Regions from separate parts of the Synechococcus elongatus PCC 6301 genome, predicted to be linked through region 2. Evidence: riboswitches for the same ligand, from Rfam matches in the RefSeq annotation. Region 2 holds a riboswitch; the other holds the start of a gene.
The links. A riboswitch is a leader RNA that binds a small molecule or an ion and turns the genes downstream of it on or off. The one in region 2 is predicted to bind cobalamin.

Region 1 (4,422 bases), 510 kb from region 2:
TCGACGGCGAACGGATTGGCTTAGATCAAGCATTAGCGACGGCACTTGAGCAGTATCCACCGCTAGAAATTATCAATACCTTCTTGTTGGATGGCATGAAGGTCGTTGGTGATCTCTTTGGTAGTGGCCAAATGCAGTTACCCTTTGTGCTGCAATCGGCTGAAACCATGAAGTCTGCTGTGGCTTACCTTGAGCCCTTCATGGATAAAGAGGAAACCAATGACTCGGGCAAAGGCACGTTCCTAATTGCAACAGTCAAAGGTGATGTTCATGATATTGGTAAAAACTTAGTCGATATTATTCTGACGAACAATGGCTATAAGGTTGTCAATATTGGTATTAAGCAACCGGTAGAAAACATCATTCAAGCCTATCGAGACTGCAACGCAGACTGTATTGCCATGAGCGGGCTACTGGTGAAGTCTACTGCTTTTATGAAGGAAAACTTAGCTACCTTCAATGAGGAGGGTATTTCAGTCCCAGTCATTTTAGGAGGCGCGGCTCTAACACCCAAATTTGTCTATGAAGACTGCCAACAGACCTACAAAGGTCAAGTTATCTATGGCAAAGATGCTTTCGCTGATCTTCATTTCATGGATCAGCTCATGGCGGCTAAGTCCAAGGATCAATGGGATGACCAATTGGGCTTCTTGGATGAGCAGGGACAGCCTTTGCAGGTCGCCGCGATCGCCTCTGAAGCGGCTGAGCCAACAGAATCGAGAGAGTCTGTAGCAGAAGTTGTAATTGATTTAGAGCGATCGGAAGCCGTTGCAGTTGATATCGATCGCCCCACACCACCGTTCTGGGGATCAAAAATCCTCGGTCCTGACGAAATTCCCTTTGCCGAGGTCTTTAGCTATCTCGATCGCCAAGCCCTGTTTGTAGGTCAATGGCAATTCCGAAAGCCGAAAGAGCAAAGTCGCGAAGAATACGATGCTTTTATTGCGGAAAAAGTAGAACCGATTCTCCAGCAATGGACGACCCGAATTCTGGCAGAAGATCTGCTAGAACCGCAGGTCGTATATGGCTATTTCCCTTGCGTTGCAGTTGGAAATAGTCTGCAGTTGTTTGACCCCAACGATCGCGATCGCCCAACCGCTCGTTTCGATTTCCCCCGTCAACGGAGTTTGCGGCGACTCTGTATTGCTGATTTCTTCGCACCAGAAGAGCTTGGCATTCAGGATGTCTTCCCGATGCAAGCAGTCACGGTTGGCCATAAGGCAACAGAATTTGCAGCCCAACTGTTTGCAGGCGATCAATATAGCGACTATCTCTATTTCCATGGTTTGGCAGTGCAGCTTGCCGAAGCGTTGGCCGAGTGGACTCACGCTCGCATCCGGCGCGAATTGGGCTATGGTTCACTAGAACCCGAAAGTTTGCGCGACATCTTGGCGCAACGTTATCAAGGCAGTCGCTATAGCTTTGGTTATCCTGCTTGCCCCAATGTTGCTGATTCGCGGATTCAGTTGGAGCTTCTAGAAGCCGATCGCATTGGCATGAGTATGGATGAGAGTGAACAACTCTATCCAGAACAATCAACCACTGCAATCGTTGCCTACCATCCGGCTGCGAAATACTTTAGTGCTTGAGTTGGCTAGGGTCAGTCACAATTAAGGCTAGGAGCAATCTAGCTCGGACTATTTTGAGTCTCGAGGGATTGCACGATCGCAGACTCTAGGCATTGAAAAAGGGGAGATTTCTCTCCCCTGACTTTAGGGATCCATTGTGATCAATCGCATGCCCCTAAGCGACTGCTGGCAAGACCAGATTGATTAGCTCAGAAGTTAGGAAGGCAAGACCAATTCCAACCAGCACTAGACCACTTGTTTTCAAAGGTGCAGTCAGGCTTTCGGTTGCAGATTGTTGCCGAATCAAGGTACATCCCACTGCCCAAGCCGAAATAGCAATCACGAGTTGCGTCAGGGTAAAGCCAACTAGATAGGCAAACAGGGGCGGCATGCCAGCGCCAATAATCGCTTCACCGTAGGCATAGCCATGGAAAAGCCCCGCGATTGCGGCTAGCCCTGCAATCGCGGCAACTGGCAACGCTTTTTTGCGAGCCAGCAAGCAACCAAAAATCAGAATTGAGCCAGAGATCAGCAGCTCAGCCCCAGGCAAATTGAGATTAGCGAGGTGCAATCCTGTCCCAATTAGAGCAGCGATCACAAAGGCAAAAATACTGAGAAAACCTTGACGAGTTACAGATGCCAGCAAACCAACAGCAATCACAAATGCGAAGTGATCAACGCCGATGATAGGGTGGGCTAATCCCGATAGTAATCCTTCAAAAATACTGGTGGGTGTTTGTCCGCCCATAGCATGATGAGCAAAAGCAGGTGATGCTATCGAGAGAAGCAGTAAAACTGGTGCACTGAAAAGACTAACTTTCTGGAGTTTTCGTTGTAGTGAAGAGAGCGATCGCCCTGATTTAACTTGCATTTGCCTGTACCTCGCAGACAGTGTTTTGACGGGATAACGGTGGGCGTCCTGACTCAGAGACCAATAGTCTCATTACAGTTGCGGGACAGCGGCAGACTTACACTGCACTTTCCCCATTGCTTCTAGCAGCTGATCCCCGCTAGAACCGTTAGCCTAGTGATTATATACTGACAGACGTTCAGTTTTGGTTAGAAATAACGATAAGTTTTGTACTGAAGCCAATCTCAGAATCATTAATGCAATCAGAAATAATCAGATTTTTTAGACTTTGTTTTAGTCATTAATTGCCCTGATTTTCTATCAAAAAGGGGTGTCTGTGGTCAGCTGAATCCAGTCGAGCTGGCTGGGGTGCCGAAAGCGAATTGATCGCGCATGTAAATAGAGGCGATCGCTGCTTTGTCCGTAGAGATCATCGCCGAGAATGGGTTGCCCTAATCCCTCAGGATGCGCCATGTGAACTCGCAATTGATGCGTGCGGCCAGTAATAGGCTCCAGCTCCATGCGACAGCGATCGCCTGTTTGGTCGATGCAGCGATAGTAAGTCAGCGCTGGACGGCCGCGATCTCGATCGACGAGTTGATAGGGTCGCCGCGTCCAGTCGGGCCGCAAAGGTAAATCGATCGTCCCTGCAGTGCAATCGGGCTGACCCTCCAACAGTGCCTCGTAGACTTTATGAACTTGCCGGCGGCGAAATTGTTCAAACAAAGCCACTTGTGTGGGGCGATTGCGAGCCACTAAGAGAATGCCCGATGTTGCTTGATCAAGACGGTGAACCACGCAGTAGGTCGGCAGATCTGGAAACTGCTGGCGTAACAGCTGAATGGCACTGGCCTGCTGCAAACCCCTCGTACCGGGCACCGACAGCAGTCCGGCTGGTTTGATGATCGCTAACAGATCCGCATCTTCATAAAGAATTGGCAGTTCCAGCGGCTCATCTGAACTGGGTGGCAATCCAGCTAGAAGGTGGCCCAAAATTGGCTGGCAGCGATCGCGGCAAGGCCCGTAAAATTGCCCCGCTTGGCGATCGCTGAGCGGGGGGCCCCACCAAAATTCCGCGATCGAAAGGGGGGTCAGGCCCGCTACCCCCGCCCAATGCAAGAGCTTCGGCAGGCAACAATCACCGGTGCCCGTGGGCAGACGGCCTAAACTGGCGATTGCCTGTTCCACACCATCAAAACTGCGCAAAGTGGCGCTTTGATGCATGGCCGTTTGCAAGGCTTGAGAAATGGCGCGCCGACGGCGACGCAGTCGCAACCACTCAGCCTCCAGTTCAGCCACCTGAGCTTGCAAGGCTGCTAATTCCTGTCGACGAGCCTGTTTGAGGCGCGATCGCGCAAATCCATCGTCAGCCCCCGCTTGTTCGATTTCCCAGAGACGGTGCGCTAGTGCTTCGCCCGTAAGTTGGGCGATCGCCTGCTCGCGATCCTGTTGCCGTTGCAACCGGCGTTGCTGCTGTTCCGCTTTGAGCTGGTCTAGGCGATTTTGCCAGACCTGTTCCGCTGTTTTGAGTTCCGCACGGATAGGGTGCTGCTGATTGTCTTGCAGTGCAGTCCGAATCTCCTGCAGTTCCAGCAACGTCAATTCTTCCTGCAGCCGCGTTCGTTCCCGCCCCGGAATTGGCGGCACCCAGCCCGGCCATTCGGCTTTACCCTGTAGCGATCCCGAGAAAGCTTGCAGGACAAAACGATCGCCCTGATCGTTGGCAGCGATCAGCAGGCCAAACATCTTGCCTTCCAACAGCGGCAGCCCTTGGATCTCCAGCCGTTGCATCAGCTGCACTGCTAACTGTTCCGCTAGGACCGTACGGGGTAACCGTAGCCAGCGTTGGGTGCGCGGGCAAGCAGCCTCGTACCAGTAGCGAGCAGGCCCTAAATCAGCGGAGGCAGTCGTCTCCAGCCAATGAGCTAAGGGAGTCATGGCAATCGCAGTCATGCTCTTAGCTTACGGCGGCTCCAGCCCACGCTTCTGGACTGCTGTTGCAAG
Region 2 (4,422 bases):
ACCCAAAGTCGGACGATTCGCTTGCCCGTCCATGTGACGGAGAAATTAAACCGGATCAAAAAAGCCCAGCGCAAAATTGCGCAAACAAAGGGCAGAACTGCCAACCTTGAGGAGATTGCTCAAGAACTTGAGATGACCCCCGATCAAGTGCGGGAAGTCCTGTTGCGGGTGCCCAAATCGATTTCCCTAGAAACCCGTGTTGGCAAGGAAAAGGATACGGAGCTAGGGGATTTGCTGGAAACCACCGATTTCACCCCAGAAGAACGATTGACTCAGGAATCCCTCAGCAATGATCTGCAGCGGTTATTGCTCGAACTCAATCACCGCGAACGCGATGTAATTCGGATGCGGTTTGGTCTGCGCGATGGGCAGATTTATTCCCTCGCTGAAATTGGGCAAGTGCTCGACCTATCGCGTGAGCGAGTTCGCCAGATTGAGGCTAAGGCCCTGCAAAAGCTGCGGCATCCGCGACGACGCAATCAGATCCGTGACTATTTGGAGTTGTTGCACTAGTCGCTTCCCTGTCCAGTCCTCCTGTCTGTCTTAAGCAGCTTAGGCGCGATCGCCTAGGCTGTTTTTTTGACCGTCCATTGCGTGATCGGTGCCAGCGATTTCCAGCCGAGAAAGCGGCCGATCGGTTCCGCTCGCTGCACCGCCACACGGATTAAATCTCCCCCCCAGCGCTGCTGTCCAGCCAAAACGACTTGCTCGCTTTCGAGGGTAACGGCGTTAACAACTAGCCGCCCACCCATCGGCAGCGCTTGCCAGCATTGATCGAGCACACCTGGAGCAGTGACACCGCCACCGATGAAGATGGCATCCGGTTGGGGCAAGCCACTCAGCGTAGCCGGTGCTGAACCGGCAACCACTTGCAGGTTCGGAACCCCGAGGGCGATCGCATTCTGTGTAATGATTTGCAGCCGCTGCGGATGCTGCTCAATGGCGATCGCTCGACAGCGGCGATCGCTACGCATCCATTCAATGCCGATCGACCCACAGCCGGCACCCACATCCCAGAGCAGTTGGCCGGGCAGGGGAGCTAGCGCAGCTAGCGTGATCGCTCGCACTTCCCGTTTGGTCAGTTGCCCATCATGGTGGTAGGCCGCATCAGGCAGTCCAGTCAGGCGGGGCGGCACAATCAAGTCGCGATCGCGGGCATGGCATTCAATCGCCACGGTGTTGAGAGAGGCGATCGTGGGCTGAGACCAGTGCTCGGCTATTTCACTAATTTTTCGCTCCTTAGGGCCGCCCAGATGTTCTAAAACCGTGAGCCGACTTGACCCCCAGCCCTGCTGACAGAGTTGCTCTGCGATCGTGGCTGGAGTCGAGCGATCGGCACTGAGGGCCAAAATCTTGGCGCCAGGATAAAGTAGCGCGTTAAGTAACGCTGGATCGCGACCGCAAAGGCTCAGGGTTTCCACTTCCGGCAAAGCCCAGCCCAAGCGAGAGCAGGCCAAACTAAAGGCCGAGGGTGCAGGCAGAATCTGGAGTTCAGTCAGCGGCAAGCGTTGTGCCAGCAAACTCCCAACGCCGTAGCACATTGGGTCGCCACTGGCGAGGATGCAAATAGATTGGCCGCGCCGCTCGAGGATTTGGGTGATCGTGGCGGAAAACGGGGATCCCCAGCGCCATTGTTCCGCACCTGGCAGGGAAGGCAGAAGATCAAAATGGCGATCGCTGCCCACGAGAATGTCGGCTTGCAGGATACATTGCTGTGCGATCGGGGTTAGGGCCAGCCATCCTTCTTCGCTAATCCCAACGATCGATAGCCACGGAGTTAAGGAAGGAGTATCCATTGTCTTCGTAAAAAGTAATGCTCCCGCAAGCAGTGACCAGCCCCATGCTATGCTGCTGAGACTTAAGGATTGGGAAAGTCCGGTGTGATTCCGGTACTGTGCCGCAACTGTAATCAACTTTTAGGTATCACAATCGGCTATCAATGTGATTGCTCTTGATAGAGATATCTAGAAGCCCATGGAGTCAGAATGCCAGCCTTGAGGAGTGTCGAAAAGACACTCATTTGCTGAAGTTCTCTGCGCAGCACAGAGAAGGCGATCGCGATGAGTTGGTTGACACAAGCGAATGCTTGCCCGGGGGTATTTTATGGCACTCGGGCTCAGGATGGTTTTTTACTGCGTATTCGCATTCCTGCTGGGACTCTACATCTAAACCAGCTAAAAGTTATTGCCAATTTACTAACAACGCTTCAGTGCGATCAGGTGCAGGTTACCAATCGCGCTAATCTGCAAATTCGCGGTGTTCAACGAGCGATCGATTCGTCTGAGCTGAATCAGCTGCAAGCCGTTGGTTTAGCAGCAACTCATCCGCAGACCGATCACCTCCGCAATTTGATGGCTAGTCCCACCGCAGGGATTGACCCAGAAGAGCTGCTCGACACTCGCCCATATATTCAACAGATCGATCAGTTTTTGCAACAACATCCTGAATATGGTGAACTTTCCGCTAAGTTCAGCATTGGTCTAGATGGGGGTGGATCTGTCGGTATTGGCACGCGATCGCCTGTTGCCTGGGAACATCGTCTGAATGATGTTCAACTGACTGCTATTCAGACCAATCAGCAAGAGATTCCCTTTCTACTACAACTGGCAGTTAAAAAACAGCTAATTGATACTGGTTACATCATCACTCCTGATCAGCTACTCCCAACGATTGCTACACTGACTGCGATTTATTACGAATATAGCAACCAAGAAGTGAAGGCAGGTCGGCAAGGTAAACCCCGTTTGCACTCACTGATCGAAAGTTGGGGATTAGAGCAATTCTTACAAGTCATCCAAGAGCGATCGCGACAGTCTCTAGAGACAACTCAACAATCGCTTCCAGTCAGCCAGCCCTATCGACAGTTTGGCTTTTATCCCCAAAGCAATCCAGATCTTTTTTATCTGGGCATTCGTTCTTTTCTTGGCCAGATCACAGGTTTACAACTCACAGCTTTAATTCAAATTCTAGAAGCCCTAAACTGCCAAGAGATACGGTTAACACCCTGGCAAAGCCTCATCGTTCCCAACCTAAACAAGAGTGAAGTAATCGAGGCTCAGCAGCGGTTCCAAGAGTTAGGCTTTGCAACAACTGCTAAAGAACCTGTGATCATTGCTTGTGCGGGTCACCCTGTTTGTCAAGCAGCAATAGTTCCAACGCAACCTCTTGCAGAACGGTTGCAACAAGCCATTGATCAAGTTTGCCAAGCACTCGATCCAATTAATATTCATATCAGTGCTTGTTCTAAGTTTTGTGCTCAGTCAAGTCCAGCAGAGATTACGATTCTTGCAGCTGATTCTCCTGAAGAGCAAAAGCCAAACGAACGATATAATATCTTCTTTGGAGATAGCGATCGCTTTGATCGAATCTCAGGTCCCAGCCTGAGTTTTCATCAGGTCATCTCATTCATAACAGAGGTTTTAAAGCGCTATCAGAAACACAGACAATCAACTTCGGAGTCTCTCGTTCAGTTTCTGCTGCGGTCGCAGTTTGATCTGAATACTATTGTTCCAGTTCTACTTTAGATTCGGAGTACATTAGCTCGGCACATGTTCGACTACATTCGGAATGGCACTGACATCTATAAAAAGTCTTTTTGCATTATTCGTGAAGAGGCTTGTCTTAGCCATTTGCCAGAGGACTTGGCTACGGTTGTAGTCCGTCTCATCCACGCTTGTGGGATGACTGACATTGTTCAAGACTTTGAAGCCTCAGCTACAGCATTAGTTTCAGGACGTCAAGCACTCAAGGATGGATGTCCTATTCTTTGTGATTCTCAAATGGTCGCCAATGGCATTACCCGTAAGCGATTACCTGCTGAGAATCCAGTGATTTGTACCTTGAATGAACCCGAAGTGCCCGCGATCGCACAGCAAATTAACAACACTCGCTCAGCTGCAGCAATGGAGCTATGGCGATCGCAATTACAGGGTTCAGTTGTTGTCATTGGCAATGCACCCACCGCGCTCTTTCGCTTACTGGAAATCCTTGATGAAACGACTGACCGCCCTGCTGTGATCTTAGGCTTTCCAGTTGGCTTTGTCGGAGCTATCGAATCAAAGCAAGCCCTTGCTGAGAACTCTCGTAATGTTCCTTTTATGACCCTTCATGGTCGTCGCGGCGGCAGTGCGATCGCGGCTGCAGCAGTGAACGCGATCGCTCAGGAGAGTGAACTATGAGTTCTACTGGTCGTCTCTACGGGCTCGGCATTGGGCCTGGCGATCCAGAGCTACTGACGCTCAAAGCCTATCGGATTCTTAAGCAAGTGCCTGTGATTGCTTATCCGACGCTAGAGAATGGCAAGGCCCTAGCGCGATCAATCGTTGCAGATTATATCCGCACAGATCAGATTGAAATTCCCATGCCTCTGCCCTTCAGTGTGGAGCGATCATCACAACCCTATTACGATCAAGCAGCGATTAA

Region 1: another riboswitch for cobalamin. It lies ahead of SYC_RS00940 (HupE/UreJ family protein); the one in region 2 lies ahead of cobG (precorrin-3B synthase).

What each region holds. Positions count from the first base shown of each region.
Region 1 covers NC_006576.1:204,835-209,256, reverse strand. The annotation lists gene metH (methionine synthase) at 1-1,589, shown strand, start outside; gene SYC_RS00940 (HupE/UreJ family protein) at 1,744-2,439, opposite strand; cobalamin riboswitch at 2,460-2,604, opposite strand; gene SYC_RS00935 (RluA family pseudouridine synthase) at 2,740-4,371, opposite strand.
Region 2 covers NC_006576.1:2,395,325-2,399,746, reverse strand. The annotation lists gene sigC (RNA polymerase sigma factor SigC) at 1-513, shown strand, start outside; gene SYC_RS11875 (bifunctional cobalt-precorrin-7 (C(5))-methyltransferase/cobalt-precorrin-6B (C(15))-methyltransferase) at 567-1,796, opposite strand; cobalamin riboswitch at 1,824-2,012, shown strand; gene cobG (precorrin-3B synthase) at 2,061-3,524, shown strand; gene SYC_RS11865 (precorrin-8X methylmutase) at 3,549-4,178, shown strand; gene cobI (precorrin-2 C(20)-methyltransferase) at 4,175-4,422, shown strand, end outside.